3 regions of the Paenibacillus sp. PSB04 genome follow, and region 3 is predicted to be linked to each of the others. Evidence: predicted binding sites of a transcription regulator. Region 3 holds the regulator's gene; each other region holds the start of a gene.
What was found. Region 3 encodes NrdR, which represses ribonucleotide reductase genes. Its sites were predicted from a motif close to AACACNATATATNGTGTT; they were not measured.

Region 1 (4,827 bases), 1.7 Mb from region 3:
TCTCAAGCAGCTCGTACAGCTCCCGGCGCAGCTCCTCCTGCTCTTCGAAAGAGAACTCCTGGAACAGCTCCTGGGCCAGCGTGCCGACGTACAGGCCGTGGATGCTCTCGTCGCGGATGATCAGGTCGATGATTTCGCCGCTGCTGGTCATTTTGCCCTGGCCGGCCAGGTAAAGCGGATAGAAAAAGCCGCTGTAGAACAGATAGCTTTCCAGGAAGACGGAAGCGGCCATCGCCTTGTAGAGATCGCGCTTGGTTTGAATGTTCACGTACCAGGATTCGATGCTCTTCGCTTTGAACTGCAGCTGCTCGTTGTCCTCCACCCAGCGGAAAATGGCGTCAATCTCCTCCGTCGAGGCGAGTGTGGTGAAAATGCTGCTGTACGATTTGGCGTGGATTTGCTCCATCATCGACATGAAGCCGAGCACGGCTTTGCGCTGCAGTCCTTCCACATGCTCCAAAATTTTCGGCATGCCGACGCCGCCCTGCAGCGTATCCAGCAGCGTCAGTCCGCCAAGCACATGCTTGTAGGCGGTGCGCTCCTCGTCAGTCATTTTGATCCAGTCCATTTTATCGTCGGACAAAGGGATTTCGTCGTCGGTCCAAAACTGCATGATGTTCTGCTGCCAGAACATGAGCGTAAAATCGTCATCGGGCCGGTTCCAGTTTACTGCTTTCATCAGACCATTGCTCCTTTTATAGAAGAAGGCGACAGGGGCTGTTCAAGCCCCCGCCGTCGCCTTGCGTAATATTCGAATTTAGACGGCGCAGCTGGTGCACTCTTCGATGGACAATTTTTTCGTCCGGGTGTAGTACAGCGATTTCAGCCCTTTCTGGGCGGCGTAAATATAGAAACGGGACAATTCCCGGGTCGATACGGTGCTGTTGACGTGCAGCACGGTGGAAATGCCTTGGTCCACATGCTGCTGGATTTCCGCGATCATGTCGATCAGGCGGAACTGGTCGATATTGTAGGCCGATTTATAATACCACTGCGTTTCCGCGCTGAGGAACGGCATCGGGTAATATGTCGTCGAGTTGGCGTAGGTACGCGTTTCGATATGCTCGACGATTGGCATGACGCTGGACGTCGCGTTCTGGATGTACGAGATGCTCTGCGTCGGCGCGATCGCCAGACGGTAGGCATGGTACAGTCCGTGCTTCTGAACAAGCACCTTGAGCTGCGCCCAGTCCTCAGGGGACGGGATCTCGATGCCTTCAAACAGCTGCTTCACGCGTTCCGATTGCGGCCGGAAGTCCTTTTCGAGATAGCGGTCAAAATAGGTACCCTTCGCGTACTCGGACTTGTCGAAGTCCCGGAACGTTTCGCCGCGATCGCGCGCGATTTCCATGCTTTGCTCCAGCGAGTAGTAGTTCATCATCATGAAAAAGGTGCTCGCAAACTCGCGCGCTTCCGCGCTCTCGTATGCGATTTTGTTCTTGGCCAGGTAACCGTTCAGGTTCATGGCTCCGAGGCCGACGGAGTGCAGCTCCTTGTTGGCGAGGCTCACGCCCGGCGCGTTCTCTACGCGGGAGTGATCGCTGACGACGGTAAGGGCCTCGATGCCGACACGGACCGATTCCTTGATTTTGCCCTGCTCCATTACGTTCACGATATTCAGCGAGGCCAGGTTGCAGCTGATGTCCCGGCGAATCACATCGTCGACACCGTAATCGTTAATTTCCGAAGTCTCCTGCAGCTGGAAAATTTCCGTGCACAGGTTGGACATTTTGATCTGGCCGACATCCTTCAGCGCATGCACCTTGTTGGCGTTCGATTTGTTCACGATGTACGGATAACCGGACTCGAGCTGGATCGAAGCGATTTTCGTCAACATGTCGCGGGCGCTCATGACGGTTTTCTTCGTCACCTGGTCATTGGCGAGCAGCTCGTCGTACATTTCGTCCATGTCCAGGTCGTCCAGATGCTTGCCGTAGGCTTTATACACCGAGTAGGGGCCAAAGACCACAAGCGGCTTGTTCTGGGCGGCGAGCTCGTAAAATTTGTTTGGGACAATCAGCCCGATCGACAGCGTCTTGATGCGCAGCTTCTCGTCGGCGTTGATTTTCTTCGAATCGAGGAACTCGATGACATCCCAGCCGAAAATGTTATAGTATCCGGCACCCGAGCCTTTGCGCTGGCCCATTTGGTCGGCATAGGAGAACGCGTCCTCCATCAGCTTCAACACCGGCATGATGCCTTTGGCCGCTCCGGCCACGCCTTTGATCGGTTCGCCGCGCCCACGCAGCTTGGACAAATTGACGGCAACGCCGCCGCCGATTTTGGACAGCTGCATGCAGGTGCCGAGCACGTAGTTGATCGAATTGAGTGAATCGTCCATTTCCAGCAGGAAGCAGGAGACCAGCTCACCGCGGCGGCTTTTGCCGGCGTTGAGGAAGGTCGGGGTAGCTGGCTGCAGCCGCTGCTCGATCATCGCTTCGGCGATACGGAGCGCTTTACCGATATTCCCTTCGCCCAAGTACAACGCCACGATGGCGACGCGGTCCGGATACTGCTCCAGGTACTGCTTCTTGTCGTTGGTTCTCATCGCATAGTCCTTGTAGAACTTCGAGATCGCCATGTAGGACTGGAATTGGAAGTCGCTGCTCCCCGTCAGGTTGAACACGGACTCGACTTCGTCGTAGGTATAATGCTCAAACACGTTCTCGTAGTAGTCGTTGCTGATCAGGTAATCCAGCTTCTCGCGCAGGGAGCCGAACTTCATCGTATCGCGCTCCACTTCCTCCATAAAGGCGGCAACCGCCTCCCGGTCCTTTTCCAATTGAAAGTAACCGTCCGATCCGCGCTGCATAATTTCGTTGTTGAGTTCAATATGCTTCAATGCTCCGCACCCTCTCTTTGAAAATCTCCGTATCCCGCATCGTTCCCGAAAGCTCAAACTTGGTGATGACCGGCACATGGTACATCTCCGATATCGTATCCGCGCTTTTGGCGAAACGAGGCCCCCAGTTCCGGTTGCCGCTGGCCGACACGCCGCGAAGCATGCGGTTGTTCTTCGACAGGAAGTTGGACACTTTCTCGGGCACCTGCCCAAAACCCGTTGTATACGTTACGAGCACGTAAGGCTCATTCACCTGCTCCTGCTCTTCGATCGGAATGGCTCTCATGTTCAGCTTGTTGACAAAGCGTCTGACATTGCCGGTCTTGGAATCATAGACGATTAGCATGATCCTTCACTCCTGAATAATGTTCTCTGCCGTGGTCACGGGCGCAAAAAAAACGTCTATTGACGTCATTGTAGATAACCACACCACATATCGTGGTCGTTATTCTTGTGATCACAGAATGGTTCAGCTTCGCTGAACATGAAATCCCTTAATCCCAGAACTACACCGATAGACTGGGATAGAGGGAAAATATGTTATATATACTATGCCGATGGAAATCAATATGTAGATGATATTTGGCATGTAGTAAGAATAATACATCAATATATTGATGTGGTCAAGCCTATGAGAATCATGATCATGGGTGCGCTTGCAGCCTGCTTGATGCCTTGAAAAACAAAAAAACAGGGAGTCTCCCGGCGATCCGTAAGCGGATCGATTCGGAGAGATTCCCTGTTTTTCTTCGGTTCCAAAGCCGCGAATATTTACACGCCTTGGATTGGAGTGCTTTCCAGAACTTTATCGATCAGTCCGTATTCCTGCGCTTCAGCTGCGCTCATGAAGTAGTCACGGTCGGTGTCTTTCTCGATGCGCTCCAGCGGCTGTCCGGTACGTTCGGACAGGATGCGGTTCAAGGTGTCGCGCATTTTCAGAATGCGGCGGGCGCGGATTTCGATATCCGTAGCCTGGCCTTGCGCACCCCCGAGCGGCTGGTGGATCATGATCTCACTGTTCGGCAGGCCGAAGCGTTTGCCCTTGGCGCCGGCGTTCAGCAGGAACGCGCCCATGGAAGCGGCCAAGCCTACGCAGATTGTAGATACGTCCGGTTTGATGAACTGCATTGTATCGAAAATCGCCATACCGGCCGTAATGGATCCGCCGGGGCTGTTAATGTACAAATGGATGTCTTTCTCCGGATCTTCGGCTGCAAGGAACAGCAGCTGGGCGATGATAGAATTGGCGACCACGTCATTGACTTCGGTGCCCAGGAAAATGATGCGGTCTTTCAGCAAACGGGAATAGATGTCGTAAGCCCGTTCACCCCGGTTGCTTTGTTCGACGACCATAGGAATATAACTCACGTGGAAAACCTCCCTTAATTGGCTCAAAATAGGTCATTCTATACATACTGTTACCGTATTAACCACATGATAAACAATTTCAAACAAAAAGTCAAAGAAAGTCAAACTCAAGGTAAAAAAAATAGCCATCTGATTGGCTGTGGTACGTTTGGTTAAAAACATAACGTAGAACGGTTGCCGTTCTGCGTTCTCTTCTATTGAAGAAAAATGGCGCGCCCGCGAGGAATTGAACCTCGATCTCAGGCTTCGGAGGCCTACGTCATATCCATTGGACCACGGGCGCAAAATTCAATAGCAAGAGTTATTATATGATAGCTTGCCTCAAAATGCAAGGGTTAAGTTATTAAAATTTTTGAATCAGGAAAATGCTGTATAGGAGGAAAGGCTGATGTGAATTATAGTCAGTGGACTACTTGCAACCAGCGCCATTATTGAGTAGAATAGTGGTGGGACTTAAAACGTTGACCCGGGACATTTTGGGGCCAGGGGAGAGAGGGAAGCGAAGTTGCAGGAGTGGAAAGAAATGCGGGATATATTAGAGATACAAAAGCAGCTTCTGCCTGATCTCGTGGACGTTCTCAAGACCAGATATACCATTCTTCATCAGATCATGCTGT
Region 2 (4,827 bases), 290 kb from region 3:
TTCTTCACGTCGCAGGTCATCTCGACCTTGAAGCAGACGCCCAGCCACGGCTCGTAGGGGGCGGAGAACAGCGTCTCCCGCTGCAAAGGGCCCGGCTGCTCAAACAGGTACACGCAGGAGCCCTCCTGCCGGGCTACGGCCCAAATTTGCTGCAGCCGGCTGCTGCCGTATGTGACGTCTTCGCGGGGAATCCGCCCCGGGCCGATCCGCGGCCCTGCCGGATTCACCCCGAAATACCTCGACAGAATGCTGTCCTGCGGCTGAGGCTGCGCTGAAGGGGGCGGGGTTTTGGCCGCCTGTTCGTTATATTGGTCCGGATCAAAGACGAAGGTGTAGGAGAGAGTCTCCGGCTCCGCCCCAGTCCGTTCAATAAAGCCCCAGTAGTAGGGGCGGTTGGTCAGCTGCTTGTCCGCCTGCGGTGACAGTTTGACAGTCACGTGATAAGGGGACTTCTCGATAATGCTGCATTCGGTCGTTTCCAGATAGGTTAGCACTTGCTTCTGAACTTCCTGCGGGGACAGGCTCATCAAGCTTCCTCCTCAATGACGGTTTCCGCATCTTCGTATTCGATCTCGCGCTTGATCTGGTCAAGCGACTGCCCGAGCGAGCTGACTTTGCTGCGGATTTCCTCATCCGACTCCGACTCGAGGAACAGCTTGTACAGGCTTTTCTCGAACGATTCCTTTTTCTCGAAACGCTCCAGAATGACATCCAGGCCGCCGATGACCGTCTCAAACATGTTGATTTTTTCGTGCAGCAGATTCAGGATATGCTCCTCGATCGTTCCGGTGGTGGACAGGTTGTAGATCTTCACGTCGTTCTGCTGCCCGAGCCGGTGGACGCGGCCGATCCGCTGCTCCACCCGCATCGGGTTCCATGGCAGGTCAAAATTGATCATATGGTGGCAGAACTGCAGGTTGATGCCCTCGCCGCCGGCTTCGGTGGCGATCATGACCTGGGCCCGGCCGCGGAACAGGTCCATCATCCAGTCCTTTTTGCCCCGGTTCATTCCGCCGCGGTACGGTACACAGGACAAGCCGTGCTTTTGAAAATACTGCAGCAGGTATTCCTGCGTCGCCCGGTATTCCGTAAACACGATGACCTTTTCGTTCATGTCCTTGATCAGCTCGATCGTCTTTTCGGCCTTCGTGTTCGCTTTGATATTCCGGATTGCGTTCACCAGCTCCCACACTTCGGCGGTGAGCGGGGAGTCGTCCGGAATCTTCTTGGACAGGTTCACGAGGGTCAGGAACACCGCGTCCCGGCTGCTGCACACCTCACGCTGCAGCGTGACCAGGGACAGCATGCTGCTGAGGTTGCCCCCGGACGCTTTGTACTGGTTCTTGACGAAAGAAGTTACACCGTCGTACAGCGCCTGCTCCTCAGGAGAGAGCTGCAGGCTGACGTTGCGCACCGTCCGTTTGGTGAACTGCACCGGGCCTTCGCCGCGCCGGTTGCGGATCATTACCTTGGCGAGCTCGTCCCGGAGCTGACCCTCGTTCTTCGCCTGCCGTTTGCCGACAACGAAGTTGGCCGCAAAATCCCCCTGCCGCCCGAGCTGGCCGGGCTTCAGCAGCGTAATAAGGTTGAAGAGCTCGCTCATATCGTTTTGAACCGGCGTCGCAGTCAGCAGCAGGCAGTACTTTTTCCGCAGCTTCTGGATAAATTGATAGTTCGTCGTTTTCTTGTTCTTCAGCTTGTGCGCCTCGTCGATAATGAGCATGTCGTATTCCTGCTCCATCAGCATGTCCTTGTGGGGCTCGCGCTTGGCGGTATCCATGGAGGCGACGACGACGTCGGAATGCCAGGAATAAGCCTTTTTCTGCGCGACCGCCGGGATGCCGAATTTGCTGTTCAGCTCGCGGACCCACTGGAGCACCAGGGAGGCGGGTACCAGAATCAGCACTTTGGATACCAGCCCGCGCACCATGTATTCTTTTAAAATGAGTCCTGCTTCGATCGTCTTGCCCAGTCCGACCTCATCGGCCAGAATGGCTCTGCCGGACATCTCAAACAGCACCCTCCGCGCCGTGTCGATCTGATGGGGAAGGGGGGACAGGTCCTGCAAATGCTTCACACACTGCAGCTCGTCAAAGCTCGTCACAAGCCGCGCCTCTTCGCCCTGAACGGCCAGCTGAAACAGCCGGAAGTCACCCCAGGGGCCGCCTTTATCCAGGCGGGATTCGAGGTTATCCAGCCAGCTGCGGTCAATATTCAGGGGAACAGGAAGGTCCCCGGCCTGCGCCCCGCTACCGAGATGAGAAGTTTTCAAGCCTTGTACCTCCTTAATAGGTTCGTAATCTCGCGTAAGAGTAGTATGCACGTAAACCGGAGAGTTCATAACCTCCGTATGGATGGAGGCATCCGCTGATTTTCACAATTTTTTTCAAAGGAACCGAAGCAAAAAAGTGAGATTGGCGGAGAAAAGCAAAGGTTGTCCCAGAGTGAAGAGCTTTCATGGTCTAAATTTCAGGATTAAGGCGTGGAGTAACAATATGTGGTATAGTATAATCATCAATGCACACAATATATGGTACATGACGAGCGGATTTGCGTTTTAAATGGGGATATTTCGTTTATTGAATGGAAGGAACCCGGCTACATACAGGCCTTTCCCGGAAGTGAACCGGCACTTTTAGCGCAGTCGGCAGACCGACATCATCCGCTGATCGGAACTAAGAGCCGATACGTTCGGCAGAACAGTCATGGGAGGAGAATGTAACAGTGAATCAAGTTCAGAGCAAACAGAAGCTTGAGGGGTTAAGCGAAAAAATCTTTTTGGACCGGTATGCTTGGAAGGACCCGGACCCGAATCACGCCAAAGTTGGAGACGTCGTACTTGTACTGACCAAGGACGATCCGAAGTTTCCGACAAAGGAAGTCGGCGAGATCGTATCGCGCGAGGGGAAACGGGCGACGGTAAAAACACGCCGCGGCGAGCTGGTGGAGACGGACGTCGAGAAGCTGACGCTGAATATCGAGAAGACGCCTGAGGAAATGTGGGACCGGCTGGCCGGGGCCATGGCATCGGCGGAGCCGACGCCGGAGCTGCAGGCCGAGTGGAAAGAGAAGTTCCGCTACATTCTGGAAGACTGGAAGCTCGTTCCGGGCGGGCGGATTGCCGCCGGAGCGGGTGCCAGTGACGAGCTGACGCTGTTTAACTGTTACGTCATTCCTTCGCCGAAGGACAGCCGCGGCGGTATCATGGCGACGCTGTCCGAGATGACCGAAATTATGGCGCGGGGCGGCGGAGTCGGCATCAACCTGTCCTCGCTCCGTCCGCGCAGATCCGTGGTTAAGGGCGTGAACGGATCCTCGAGCGGTGCGGTATCCTGGGGCGGATTGTTCAGCTACACAACCGGCCTGATCGAGCAGGGCGGCAGCCGGCGCGGCGCGCTGATGCTCATGATCAACGACTGGCACCCGGACGTGCTCGATTTTATTACGGTCAAGCAGACGATGGGACAAGTGACGAACGCCAACCTTTCCGTCTGTGTGAGCAATGATTTCATGAAGGCGGTCAAGGAGGACCTGGACTGGGAGCTGGTATTCCCGGATACGACGGATCCGGATTACGACGAGCTGTGGGACGGCGACCTTGAGAAATGGAAGCAGGGCGGCCATGCCGTCATTCCGTACCGGACGGTGAAGGCGAGCGAAATCTGGCATACGATTATCGAATCGGCGTGGAAATCAGCCGAGCCGGGCGTCGTCTTTATGGAATACTATAATCAGATGTCCAACAGCTGGTACTTCAACCCGATTATCTGCACGAATCCGTGCGGCGAGCAGGGGCTTCCGGCATGGGGCGTCTGCAACCTGTCTGCGATGAATCTCTCCAAGTTCTACGATGAAGAGAAGCATGACGTGGCTTGGGACGAACTGGCGACGGTGACGCGTTACTCCGTGCGTTTCCTGGATAACGTTATCGACACGACGCCGTACCATTTTGAAGAAAACGAGAAAAACCAGAAGAAGGAGCGCCGGATCGGCCTCGGTTCGATGGGTCTGGCGGAGCTGATGATCAAGCTGAACATCCGGTACGGCAGTCCGGAATCACTCGAGTTCCTTGACAAGCTGTACGGTTTTATCGCCCGCGAAGCATACCTGGCATCGGCTGACATTGCGGAAGAGAAAGGCTCGTTCCTGGCGTTTGACGCGGATCCGTATTTGCAGAGCGGATTTATGAAAAATATGACCGAGGCGTTCCCGGAAGTCGGCACGGCCATCCGTGAGAAGGGCATGCGCAACGTGACCGTCATCACCCAGGCGCCGACCGGCAGCACGGGAACGATGGTCGGCACGTCGACCGGTATCGAGCCATACTTCGCGTTTAAATACTTCCGTCAGAGCCGCCTCGGCTTCGACGAGCAATTTGTGCCGATCGCGCAGGACTGGCTGGACGCCCATCCGGGCGAAGAACTGCCGGATTACTTCGTGACGGCGATGGATCTGACGGCGGAAGACCATATCCGCGCTCAGGCCGCCATTCAGCGCTGGGTGGACAGTTCCATCTCGAAGACTGCGAACTGCCCGGCCGACTTCACGGTCGAAGAAACGAAGCGGCTGTATGAGCTGGCGTTCGACCTTGGATGCAAGGGCGTGACGATCTACCGTGACGGCAGTCGCGACGTGCAGGTGCTGCAAACGGAGAAGAAGGAAGACAAGAGCGAAGCGAAGGCCGCTCCGACTGCGGAAACAGCTGCCTCCGAGGCTGCCGTACCGGCTGCCGCAGAGCAGGCGGGTGCCCAGGTAGCCGCTGCCGTGGCAAGCAGCCAGAGCTCCGTAGTGGATAAGCAGTACAAGCGCCGGCCGCAGGTGCTGCGC
Region 3 (4,827 bases):
CGGAACCCATTTCTGCCCGTCCTGCCAAACCTTGAAATCGTAACAATTCGAACTGGGCGTGCACCCCTTTTTTGTACCCTCCATATACTGAGGTAGAGATATCTTATGAAGCGGGGCTTCCGAATGCCTGATCCATACTGCAGGCTTTTTCGGGGCACCGCTTCTGTCACAGGGAGGGAACGGGGTGCTCAGTCATGTTCTTGCACTGCTGCTGCTTGCGTTAGCATTAAGTTTGGACAGTTTTGGTGTCGGCATTACATACGGCCTTCGTCAAATGAGGATTTCGCCGTTATCGATAGCGATTATTTCTTTGTGCTCCGGGGTCATCATCTATGTGTCCATGCAGGTGGGCGTGCTGCTGGCCCAATTCGTATCCCCTTCGATCGCCTCCATCATTGGAGCCGTCATCCTGATTATTATGGGCTCGTGGTCGCTGGTACAGATGTGGATCCAGAAGGAGAAAAGCGGGGAAGGCAAAGAAGTCTTGGAAGCCAAAGACGCAGAGCTCGCCAAGCAGGCTAAAGACGCCCAAACCAGCGGGATGGAGGGGCTAGGCTTGCAAAGCTCCGGCGGAGAAGGTACACTGGACCCTGCCCAGCATGAAGCACCAGAACAGACGGTGTTTTCACTGGAAATCCGGAAGCTGGGCGTCGTGATCCGCATTTTGCGGACGCCGTCTTCTGCGGATATGGATAAGTCGGGCAGCATCTCCGGATGGGAGGCCATGTGGCTTGGCATCGCCTTGTCCCTGGATGCGTTCGGCGCGGGTCTAGGTGCGGCATTGCTCGGCTTTTCGCCGCTGCTGACCGCCTTCGTGATCGCTCTCTTCAGCGGCACCTTTTTGGTCGTCGGAATGAAGACGGGTCTGCGCTTTGCGTCCCGAACGTGGATGCGCCGGTTTACGGTGCTGCCGGCAATATTATTAATTGTAATGGGAATAATGAAGCTGTTATGAGGTGAGTTAAGGATATGAACATCGGGTTAACCGGAGGAATAGCGACAGGAAAAAGTACCGTATCCGCCCTCTTAGTCAGCAAGGGGGCGCTGCTTGTTGACGCCGACGTCATCGCCCGGGAAGTCATGCTCCCGGGTCATCCGGTTTTGGCGGCGGCCGTCGAGCATTTTGGACAAGCCATCCTCCTTCCGGACGGAACGCTGGACCGCAGACGCCTGGGGGATATCGTGTTTCACGATCCGGGCGAGCGCAAAGCTCTGAACGATATTACGCATCCTGCGATCCGTCAGGAGATCCGGGAGCAGATGCACACCTTTGAACAGGAGCACCCGGACCGCCTGGTAGTGGTGGACATCCCGCTCCTGTTTGAATCGGGTCTGGAAGCGATGTTTGAGCAGGTCCTGCTGGTCTATGCCCCGTTTGAGGTTCAGGTGGAACGCCTGATGGAGAGGAATCGGCTGACGAAGGATGAAGCGGTCGCGCGGATTCGTTCCCAAATGGATATCGAAGAGAAGAAGAAGCGGGCCGACGTTGTGATCGACAACAGTGGACAACCTTCCGAGACGGAGCGCCAAGTGGATGAATTTTGGAACCGGAAGGGCCTGCTATGAAGTTTTTACGCAAAAAAAGAGTGCTTCTTCTGTTGTTCTTAGGATTTGTCGTCATCCTGTTTTTTAATACGAACTGGATGTCGTGGTTTTACCCGATTCATTATAAAGAGAACATTCGCGAGCAGGCTGAGCGTTATGACGTCGACCCGTTTCTGGTGGCTTCAATTATCCGGGTGGAATCCAATTACAAGCTGGGCAAGGAGTCCAAGAAGGGGGCTCTCGGCCTGATGCAGTTAATGCCGGATACGGCCAATTGGGCGATGGAAAAGGCCAAGCTTCCGGAGGTGACGCTGGACCATATTAAGCATGAGCCGGAGGCCAGCATCGAAATCGGCACCTGGTATCTCAAAACGCTGTCGGAGCAGTTTAAAGGAAACCGGATTGCCGTGATCGCCGCATACAACGCGGGGCCTGGTAAAGTGGACGGTTGGCTGAAAAGGGGCGTATGGGACGGGACCTACGACTCGGTCAAAAATATTCCCATCGGGGAAACCCGGCACTACGTCCAGCGGGTCATTTATTACTACAATCAGTACACGCGGATATACAGCGAGTTTTAAAGGGAGTACTGTTCTGTCGCTAAACATAACAAAAGAAGCATTGGAGAAGCTAGGTTAGCGTCTCCAACACTTCTTCGGGTATCAAACCGAATTAGAATTGACCAGCCAGTTGTTGTTCAGCCAGGGTCACCAAACGTTTAGTGATAAGTCCCCCGATCGAACCGTTCTCATATGCAGTCATGTTGCCTTGGTATCCGTCTTGTGGGATGCTGATACCCAGTTCTTGAGCGACTTCATATTTCAATTGGTTCAGGGCTGCGGTAGCTTTAGGTACTACCAGGTTGTTGGAGCTGTTGTTGTTGGAAGCCATTGTTGTTCACCTCCTCGCTGTTTGTAAATGTATTATGTCTCGAAGCTCAAAAGTTCATTACTCTTTTTGAAAAGTTTTTGTTGGAAATTTAATACATTTCGGTGAGGCGGCAAGCTAATCCCTGATGGGATAAGGGTTCGCGGTATTCGGACCCTGTGAATGTTCGTGATTTTGTTCTATATACACCGTGATTTGCAAAGGAAGGGAGTTTACCATGAAATGTCCGTACTGTGATTATGCCGGCACGAAAGTGCTGGACTCACGGCCCGCTAACGAAAATAAATCGATCCGCCGCAGGCGTGAGTGCGAGAAGTGCAGCCGGCGCTTTACCACGTTTGAGATGGTGGAGGAAACGCCGCTGATGGTCATCAAGAAGGATGGAAGCCGGGAAGAGTTCAGCCGGGATAAAATCCTCCGCGGCCTGATTCGCGCCTGCGAGAAGCGCCCGGTATCTGTCGAGCAGCTCGACATGATCGTCTCCGAGGTGGAGAAATCACTGCGCAACACCGCCGTGGCGGAGGTGGAGAGCCGCCAGATCGGCGAGCTGGTGATGGAGCAGCTGTATCCGGTGGATGAGGTGGCTTATGTCCGCTTTGCGTCGGTTTACCGCCAATTTAAAGATATCAACATGTTCATGAAAGAGCTGAAGGGGCTGCTGTCCAAAAATACGGTGGAGGACTAACCGTTAAGGGGTATGCTGCTTTGCCGATCCGTTACAGAGGATGCAACCATCTTAAAGAGCAAAAGGGCCTTACAAGGCCTCTTTTGCTTTTGGCGGTGGTCATGGCATGAGAGCATGAGGCTGAACACTTGCATGAGCTCCAAATCTTTTTTTTGAATTTTTTTGTTGACACATGCATAAATCTTTGATAAATTATAAGAGTCGCTGATACATAATAAATCAGTAGAAAATATTAAGGGGCCTTAGCTCAGCTGGGAGAGCGCATCGCTGGCAGCGATGAGGTCAGGGGTTCGATCCCCCTAGGCTCCATAGAAGAAAACCCTTGGGAATCAAGGGTTTTTTTGTTTGTCTTTTTTAATTTTAAGCCCTGGCCCACTTCTTCCGATACTGGTGTGGGGTAATGCCCATGCGCAGTTTGAACAATTTACAAAAATAAGAGCTGTTCGCTAAACCAATCTCCTCAGCAATGAGCGAGATTGGTTTTTTCGTGGTCGTTAACAGCAGAACGGATTGATGGACCCGGCGGGCCATGATGTATTCGGAGATGCTGATGCCTGTCGCCTCTTTGAAGAGATGCGAAACATGATAGGGAGATAAATGCAGCGACTTGGCCATGTCGTCCAGCCGAAACGGTAACGTATAGTTGGCCTCGATCCATGTCAATATGTGCTCCACCTGATGATTTTGGCGAAGGGCCGGTTTCGGCAGCCCGGCTTCCGTCCGCTGATCCCATACGTGTTGGATCGAACGGTACAGCATGACGAGAAATAAAGAAAATTCCTCATATCTTTCTGCATCTGAAAGCGCGGGTAATTGATTATCCAAGCTTTTGTAGACAGCGTCCAGGATGTGGAGCTCATCCCCGGTGTCATACAAGCACGGAACTGAGAGTTCCCCTAAATACAAGAATCGATAAAAGGTATGAAGCGAAGGCCATTTTTCAAAATAAGACTCAAACATCGTCGGTTCAAAGGTCACGAGAGAGCGTTCGAAGCATTGGCCTTCGTCGTATTCGAGCTTGAGATGATGAAGCTGATAAGGCTGAAAAATGCAGAGCATGCCCGGTTTGATGTCGTAGCGGTTGTTATTGACGATCATCGTCCCTTTCCCTTGATGGATCAACAATATTTCCACCCCGAGATGGGAGTGGAAGGTTTCCTTATGCTCATCGTTGACGCTTTTTCGTTTATAGGCAAAATGCAGGGGCACCTCGCTATAGTTACCCGCTACAAAAGACATGGCCGCTGCCTCCTTCTTCCCCCGTATGTACTCGCTTTCGAATCTATTCTATCGCAGAACCGCAATCTAGTGTTATTTTTTCCCCCACAGCGAAGCACAATGTTCTCGCAGCTTCAGTTAATATCCTTATATGCCAATGAAGAAAGCTCAGGGGAGGTTAACCGAAATGATCAAGGTTGCGATTATTGGGACCGGGGCGATTTCGTCCGCTCATATCGAAGGTTATCTGCAGTTGAAAGACCGCTGCAGCATTGTTGCTTTATGCGATCTTTATCCCGAGAAGGCCGAAAGCAAGCGGGAGCAATACGGTTTGGATGCTGTCATAGTTAAAGATTACAAGGAACTGCTTGATCAGGAGATCGACCTGGTTTCCGTTTGTCTGCCTCCGTTTGTTCATGCGCCCGTTACTATTGATTTTCTGAATGCAGGCAGTCATGTGATCGTGGAAAAACCGATGGCTTCCTCTCTTG

Region 1: the regulator NrdR is predicted to act here: its motif matches at 3,268-3,285, upstream of nrdI (class Ib ribonucleoside-diphosphate reductase assembly flavoprotein NrdI).
Region 2: the regulator NrdR is predicted to act here: its motif matches at 2,521-2,538, upstream of K2F33_RS31580 (adenosylcobalamin-dependent ribonucleoside-diphosphate reductase).

Annotation. Positions count from the first base shown of each region.
Region 1 is NZ_CP081301.1:1,525,671-1,530,497, forward strand. Features, by position in the region: gene nrdF (class 1b ribonucleoside-diphosphate reductase subunit beta) at 1-679, opposite strand, end outside; gene nrdE (class 1b ribonucleoside-diphosphate reductase subunit alpha) at 758-2,842, opposite strand; gene nrdI (class Ib ribonucleoside-diphosphate reductase assembly flavoprotein NrdI) at 2,829-3,188, opposite strand; gene clpP (ATP-dependent Clp endopeptidase proteolytic subunit ClpP) at 3,614-4,210, opposite strand; tRNA gene K2F33_RS07445 (tRNA-Arg) at 4,419-4,493, opposite strand; gene K2F33_RS07450 (sugar-binding transcriptional regulator) at 4,734-4,827, shown strand, end outside.
Region 2 is NZ_CP081301.1:6,893,894-6,898,720, reverse strand. Features, by position in the region: gene K2F33_RS31590 (YqhG family protein) at 1-527, opposite strand, end outside; gene K2F33_RS31585 (DEAD/DEAH box helicase) at 527-2,272, opposite strand; gene K2F33_RS31580 (adenosylcobalamin-dependent ribonucleoside-diphosphate reductase) at 2,725-4,827, shown strand, end outside.
Region 3 is NZ_CP081301.1:7,183,840-7,188,666, reverse strand. Features, by position in the region: gene mutM (DNA-formamidopyrimidine glycosylase) at 1-43, shown strand, start outside; gene K2F33_RS33005 (manganese efflux pump) at 185-955, shown strand; gene coaE (dephospho-CoA kinase) at 970-1,566, shown strand; gene K2F33_RS32995 (lytic transglycosylase domain-containing protein) at 1,563-2,126, shown strand; gene K2F33_RS32990 (alpha/beta-type small acid-soluble spore protein) at 2,218-2,436, opposite strand; gene nrdR (transcriptional regulator NrdR) at 2,651-3,118, shown strand; tRNA gene K2F33_RS32980 (tRNA-Ala) at 3,355-3,427, shown strand; gene K2F33_RS32975 (AraC family transcriptional regulator) at 3,479-4,357, opposite strand; gene K2F33_RS32970 (Gfo/Idh/MocA family protein) at 4,524-4,827, shown strand, end outside.